2 regions of the Mycobacterium sp. Dal123C01 genome follow, and region 2 is predicted to be linked to the other one. Evidence: riboswitches for the same ligand, from Rfam matches in the RefSeq annotation. Region 2 holds a riboswitch; the other holds the start of a gene.

Region 1 (3,482 bases), 2.4 Mb from region 2:
TAGACACCCGGGCCCACACTGTTGGCGAAGCCGACCGAGTTCAGGTCGTCCAGCACCTCCATGTGCGAGCGCGCCGCCTCGATGGACGTGACGTCCGCATCCAAGTCGGCGATGGCCCCGATGACCTCACCGAACTCCGAGTAGCACAGATGCGTGTGGATCTGCGTCGAGTCGGCGACGCCGGAGGTAGCCAACCGGAACGACCCCACGGCCCAACGCAGGTACTCGTCCTGATCGGCGCGACGCAGCGGCAGCAGCTCACGCAGCGCGGGTTCGTCGACCTGGATGACGGCGATCCCGGCGGTCTGCAGATCGACGGTCTCGTCGCGGATGGCCAGCGCCACCTGGTTGGCGGTGTCGGCCAGCGGCTGATCGTCACGGACAAAGGACCACGCCAGGATCGTGACCGGCCCGGTCAACATGCCCTTCACCGGCTTGCTGGTCAAAGACTGCGCGTAGGTAGCCCATTCGACGGTCATCGGGTGGGTCCGAACGACGTCGCCGTAGAGCACCGGCGGGCGCACGCAGCGGCTGCCATAGGACTGCACCCAGCCGTTCTGGGTGGCGAAGAAGCCCTCCAGCTGCTCGGCGAAGTACTGCACCATGTCGTTGCGCTCCGGCTCACCGTGCACCAGCACGTCGATCCCGAGGTCTTCCTGCAGCTTGATGACGTCGGCGATCTCCTGCTTCATCCTGTTGATGTATTCCGCCTCGTCGATCTCGCCGGCCCGCAACGCAGCGCGCGCCTTACGGATCGCCGTGGTCTGCGGGTAGGAGCCAATCGTTGTGGTCGGCAGCGGCGGCAGGTGCAGCCGCTCGTCCTGGCTGGCGCGACGTTCGGCGGCGTCACCGCGGTGCGTGCCGGACGCGACGATCGAGTCGATGCGAGTCCGGAGCCGGTCGTTGTGCAGCCGCGGGTCGCTCTTGCGAGAGGCCACCGCGGCATTGGACGCGGCGATCTCGTCGGCGACCGCGTCGCGTCCCTCGTGCAGGGCGCGAGCCAGCGTCACCACCTCGGCGACCTTCTCCTGCCCGAACGCCAGCCAGCTGCGCAGCGCGTCGTCCAGGTCGGTCTCCGGCTCCAGCGAGTAGGGCACGTGCAGGGTCGAGCACGACGTCGAGACCGCGACGTTGGCCGCCGAGCCCAGCAGGGTCGCCAGTTTGCCCAGCGCCGCCTCCAGGTCGGTGCGCCAGATGTTGCGTCCGTCGACGACGCCGGCCACCAGCGTCTTGCCGGCCAGCTCGGGCACCGCCGCCACCGCGGTGTCGGCGCCGTAGACGAGGTCGATGCCGATTGCCTCGATGGGTGTGCGGGCCAGCGCCGCCAACGAGTCGCCGGGGTCACCGAAGTAGGTGGCCACGTAGATGGCGGGCCGGTTGGTCACCTTGCCCAGCGCGGTGTAGACCGCCTCGGCCAGTGCGGGCGCGTCGGGGGAGATGTCGGTCACCAGCGCCGGCTCGTCGAGCTGTACCCACTGCGCGCCGTTGTCGGCAAGCAGCGACAGCAGCTCGGCGTAGATCGGCACCAGCTCCTGCAGCCGGTCGATGGGCGCGCCGCCGCCGTTGACGGCCTTGCTCAGCAGCAGGAAGGTGACCGGGCCGACGACGACCGGGCGCGCCGGAATCCCTTGTTCGAGTGCTTCTTTGAGCTCGGAGAGCACCTTGTCCGGGTTCAGCGAAAACTTTGTCGCGGGCTCGATCTCGGGAACGATGTAGTGGTAGTTGGTGTCGAACCACTTGGTCATCTCCAGCGGGGCGACATCTTTGTTCCCGCGCGCCGCGGCGAAGTACCGGTCCAGGTCGTCGGGAACCTGCGCGGCCCGGGCCGGCAGCGCGCCGAGCAAGACGGCGGTGTCGAGCACCTGGTCGTAGTAGGAGAAGGTGTTCACCGGTACCGAGTCCAGGCCGGCGTCGGCCAGGCCCTGCCACATGTCGCGGCGCAAGGTGGCGGCGACGTTTTCGAGTTCCGTTCGGCTGGTGCGTCCGGCCCAGTAACCTTCGGTCGCGCGCTTGAGTTCACGTTTGGGGCCAATGCGCGGAGAGCCGACAACTGTCGCGGTAAATGCTTGAGGGGTCACGATATTTCTCGTCCTTCAGTCGGCGTGGTGGTCACCGCCGGCGGACGTGCAGCCGATCCGGTCGCGGTGCGCACCTGAGCACTAACCGCAACGGCTGCAGCATCACGCCCATTCCTCGAGGCGATGAGCCGCCGGGCGCGGCGCGCCCGGCACAGCTGGCAGGTCTCCGGACTCGCAGGCGCGCACCTGGCGGTGCTCCTAATGGCCGTCGCTTCCCAGTCTCAATCGTTCAGGACCAGTGCTTGCTAAAAACTCTGACGGCGGTCGTTCCTGCATACCGTTGCGGGACAGTCCCGGATTCTCACCGGGTTCCCTCTTACGAAGCGTTACTAACGTTGCTTCGCTCGATGCCGCGCCGCGGGCTGCGGCGCAAGCAGACCAGCTGCGATAACGAGTCTAATCAGCCCGCCAAAGCGTCCACGATCGGGACGTCTCCATTGTTGAATTCGATCGTCCGCCGGACGGTCGAATCGTCGGCCAGCGCGGCGGCGGCGACCAGCGCGACGTCAGCGCGCGAGACGGAACCGTTGCCCTGCGCCAGCACGATCTTGCCGGTCGCCGGTTCCAGGGTGAGCCTGCCGGGACCCAGTACCGTCCACTCCAGCTCGCTGTCTCGCAGGTGGGCGTCCGCGGCGGCTTTGGCCTCCGCGTAGGCGAAGAACGGATCATCCTGCGGCACGCCATGATCGGGGCCCGCGCCGAAGTAGGACACCATGACGAACCGTTTGACGCCCGCCTGGGCGGCGGCGTCGATCACCCGGATCGCGGCGTCACGGTCGACGGCATAGGTCCGCGCCGGCTCGCCACCGCCGGCCCCGGCCGAGAAGACGACCGCGTCGTGCCCGGTCAGCAGATCGGCCAGCGCTTGCGTGTCGAGCTGCTCGATGTCGGATACCACCGGCTTGGCGCCGGTGGCAGCGACGTCGTCGGAGTGTCCGGGATTGCGGAAGACCGAGGTCACCTCGTCGCCACGCTCGGTCAGGATGCGGGACAGCTGCAGCGCGACCTTGCCGTGGCCGCCGAAGACGATGATGTGTGCCATGCCTCCGACGGTAGCGCTGCTACAGCTTGACTTTCCCCATGATCAGGTCGATGAGGGGCTTGCCCGGCGGGTACGCGTTGGTGAGTGACGCCATCGTGTGGCCGTAGTCCACCAGCACCGTGATCCCGTTGACGCCGAACGCCGCGGCGCTGTTGAGGAACGCCATCACGTCACCCATCTGCTCGGGCGTGTGGACCTTGGAGCCAGTCTCTTCGCGGTAGTCCTGGGCGAAGGACAGCCACAGGTCCGCATTGGCCTGGGCCAGCGGGGTATCGGTTGGGCCCGGGCAAATCGCGTTGATGCGAATGCCCTTCTTCAGCAGGGGAAGACCCTGGGTTGCCACGTAGGCGTTGACGATCTTC
Region 2 (3,482 bases):
CTCCCGCCGCAGCTTGGCCTGGACCAGTTGCTCGGCCCGGTCTCGCTCGGCCCCGGCGTCGATACCGGCCAGCGCCGTGCTGATGACCTCGTTGTCGACGCCTTTGGTGCGCAACTCGGCAGCCAAGGCACGCCTGCTCTTTCCCGCCCTAGCTCGCCGGGACTGCACCCACTGCTCGGCGAAATCCCGGTCATCCACCAGGCCGACGGCGGCCAGCCGGTCGAGCACCGCAGCACTGACGTCGTCGGGGTATCCGCGTTTCGCGAGCTGGCCGGACAACTCGGCCCGGGTGCGCGATCTCCCGGTGAGCAGGCGCAGGCACAGTGCCCGCGCCTGCTCTTCGCGGGAGGGCTCAGAAGTCGACGGGGGCGGGCAGGATGTCGTCATCGGTAACCACCGCACCAATGCCAAGCTTTTCCTTGATCTTCTTCTCGATCTCGTTGCCGATATCGGGGTTCTCTATCAAGAAGGTGCGGGCGTTCTCCTTGCCCTGGCCGAGTTGCTCGCCCTCGTAGGTGAACCAGGACCCGGACTTGCGGATGAAGCCATGATCCACACCCATATCGATCAGCGAGCCCTCCCGGCTGATGCCATGGCCATAGAGGATGTCGAACTCGGCCTGCTTGAACGGCGGCGCCACCTTGTTCTTGACAACCTTGACCCGGGTGCGGTTACCGACCGCGTCGGTACCGTCCTTGAGCGTCTCGATCCGGCGCACATCCAGGCGCACCGACGCGTAGAACTTCAAAGCCTTTCCACCCGTGGTGGTTTCCGGGCTGCCGAACATCACCCCGATCTTCTCCCGAAGCTGGTTGATGAAGATCGCGGTAGTTTTCGAATTGCTCAGCGCGCCAGTCATTTTCCGCAGCGCCTGACTCATCAGCCGGGCCTGCAGACCGACGTGGCTGTCCCCCATCTCGCCTTCGAGCTCCGCGCGCGGCACCAGCGCGGCCACCGAGTCGATGACCAGGATGTCGAGCGCGCCGGAGCGGATCAGCATGTCGGCGATCTCCAGGGCCTGCTCCCCGGTGTCGGGCTGGCTGACCAGCAGGGAATCGGTGTCGACGCCGAGCTTGTGGGCGTAATCAGGATCCAGGGCGTGCTCGGCGTCGATGAACGCCGCAACGCCGCCGGCCGCCTGCGCATTGGCTACCGCGTGCAGCGCAACGGTGGTCTTACCCGAGGACTCCGGGCCGTAGATTTCCACGACCCGGCCACGCGGCAGGCCGCCGATACCCAAGGCCACATCCAGTGCGATGGACCCGGTCGGAATGACCGCAATCGGCTGACGAATCTCGTCGCCGAGACGCATCACCGAACCTTTGCCGTAACTCTTCTCGATCTGGGCCATCGCCAGCTCGAGGGCCTTCTCACGATCGGGGGCTTGCGCCATGGTGTCTCTCCTGTGGTCGGTGTTCCGTGACCGGTTTCGGTCGGTTGGCCGTGACACTAGAGAAGGCCACCGACAAGTCGTCCTCTTCGAGCGATCACCACAGTAGACGAACACCTGTTCGATTCAAGTTCGACACGCCGCGACGGCAATGTGTGGCAATATCGGCTGCCGAAAGGCGTCAACGGGGCCTTCACGGCAACCCGAGAAAGCCAGAGGAAACCGGTGCGAATCCGGTGCGGTCCCGCCACTGTGATCGGGCATTTGTCCCGAGAGCCAGATACTCGCCGTCGGCGCTTCCTCACTAGACGCTGGGGCGGACCTCCCCGGAGAGGGCGGTCGCGCAAGCATGGACATCTCCGGTCAGCTGGCCGAAATATCCTCCTACAAAGGATTTTTCGCGCTCACTGTGGGCGGCGGCGCGAGAGGATGGCACCCGGTCCACCAGGACTACACCGACGGCTTTGCCGGTTTGATCGACGCCACCGCCAAGCGCTACCACACGACGGACCTACGGATCGGGGCCTCGCTGGTTCATCTCGGCCACGCCACCCGGCTGTGGTCACCCGTGCTCGCGTGCGCATTGGCCCACGGCGTCGTTCCCGACCTCAAAGACCTGGAACGTGCCGACGACGGAGCGCAGCTCCGCATGCCTGAACCCACCGGAAGGGCCGTCCAGGAAGTCTCGGCGGAGGTGTTGTACCGCGCGGTGGTGCAACACCATATGCAGCCATTCGCGGCCGGTCTGCGGGTCAAGCTGGCACCTGCCCTGCTGACAGGCAACATCGCGTCCGCACTCGTCGGCGCATCCCGGGCGCTGCTCGCCGCGCGGCCCGACCTGCGCGGCGCGATCGTCGAGATCACCGACTCCCTGCTGGACACCGGGGTGCTGTCCGGATCCGGCGTGATCACCGACTCACATCTGGGCTTCCGGCGCGGCAGCTGCTGCCTCTTCTATCGCATCCCCGGCCGATCCGTGTGCGGAGACTGCGTGTTTCGCCGGGACCCACGGTCAAACCGGAGATGAGTGTGCGCTGGCGGCGTTGAGTGTGCGGTCAGGGCGGGAAACACGCCGAGATCACGCCGCCAATGCACACTGAACGCCGTCAGCGCACACGGAAGGCCGCGGCAGCCTCACCACTGCTCGCGGGGCACGTCGAAGTCGACGCACAACGCCCGCCAGACGTCGCGGGGGTCGACGCCGTCCTCGATCGCCTGCTCGGCGGTCCGGCCGTTGAAAACCCCCAGCACGTGATCTGCCAGCACCGATGCACCGTATGCGGTGCCAAACCGCAGCACCACTCGCTCGTTGAACTCCGTCAGCCGCACGCCAGCCAACATACCCAGCCCGGTCATTTCGCAAGCGCCAGCGCTTGATGGCATACCAGCACCGGGTCGGCGACGCGGTTGATCCCGGCCGCGGCCATCCGGGCGGCCTCGCGGTAGCGGGGCGACGACAACACCTCGTTGGCCGCGGTCACCAGCGCGTCGGCGGTCAACGGCCGAATCAGCCGCGCGCTCCCCTGGCGCATCACCCGATTGGCGATCTCCCACTGGTCCCCGCCACCGGGAACCACTACCAACGGCACCCCGGCCAGCAGCGTCTTGGCCACCATCCCATGACCGCCGCCGCAGATCACCAGATCGGCGTGCGCCAACAGCTCGTCCTGACGCCCCAGCCCGACCGCCGCCCACTCCGGCACCGTCAGATCCGCCCCGCTCAAGCGCGACACCAGCAGGCGCGATCCCGCCGGCAACGTGTCCCCCGGCGTCAAGCACCCCAACGCGACTTCGGCCAGACCTTCAGTCCCGATCAATGCGGTCGACGGCGCGACGACCACTACCGGTCCCGAGCCGGCGGGGACCTCGAGAACCCGATCGGTTGGCTCGAAGTGCAACGGACCCACCAGGACGGCCTCGGCCGGCCAGTCCGGACGCGCGACTTCCAGCGCGGGCAGCGTGGCGATCAGCCGGCGCAGCGGCCCTGGATCGCGAGCCGGCAGTCCGATCTCGACTCGAGCGTTCTCGCGCTGCCGCAGCCCGGCCCGCCACGATCGCGCCGTCAGCGCCCGCATCGTGGCATCGCGCAGCC

What was found. A riboswitch is a leader RNA that binds a small molecule or an ion and turns the genes downstream of it on or off. The one in region 2 is predicted to bind cobalamin.
Region 1: another riboswitch for cobalamin. It lies ahead of metE (5-methyltetrahydropteroyltriglutamate--homocysteine S-methyltransferase); the one in region 2 lies ahead of ACTXG5_RS23345 ((2Fe-2S)-binding protein).

Annotation. Positions count from the first base shown of each region.
Region 1 covers NZ_CP199580.1:2,567,433-2,570,914, forward strand. Annotated here, with positions in the region: gene metE (5-methyltetrahydropteroyltriglutamate--homocysteine S-methyltransferase) at 1-2,078, opposite strand, end outside; cobalamin riboswitch at 2,219-2,456, opposite strand; gene ACTXG5_RS12375 (NAD(P)H-binding protein) at 2,479-3,120, opposite strand; gene ACTXG5_RS12380 (SDR family oxidoreductase) at 3,140-3,482, opposite strand, start outside.
Region 2 covers NZ_CP199580.1:4,976,448-4,979,929, forward strand. Annotated here, with positions in the region: gene recX (recombination regulator RecX) at 1-387, opposite strand, end outside; gene recA (recombinase RecA) at 353-1,393, opposite strand; cobalamin riboswitch at 1,559-1,696, shown strand; gene ACTXG5_RS23345 ((2Fe-2S)-binding protein) at 1,740-2,417, shown strand; gene ACTXG5_RS23350 (DUF3046 domain-containing protein) at 2,525-2,719, opposite strand; gene ACTXG5_RS23355 (glycosyltransferase) at 2,743-3,482, opposite strand, start outside.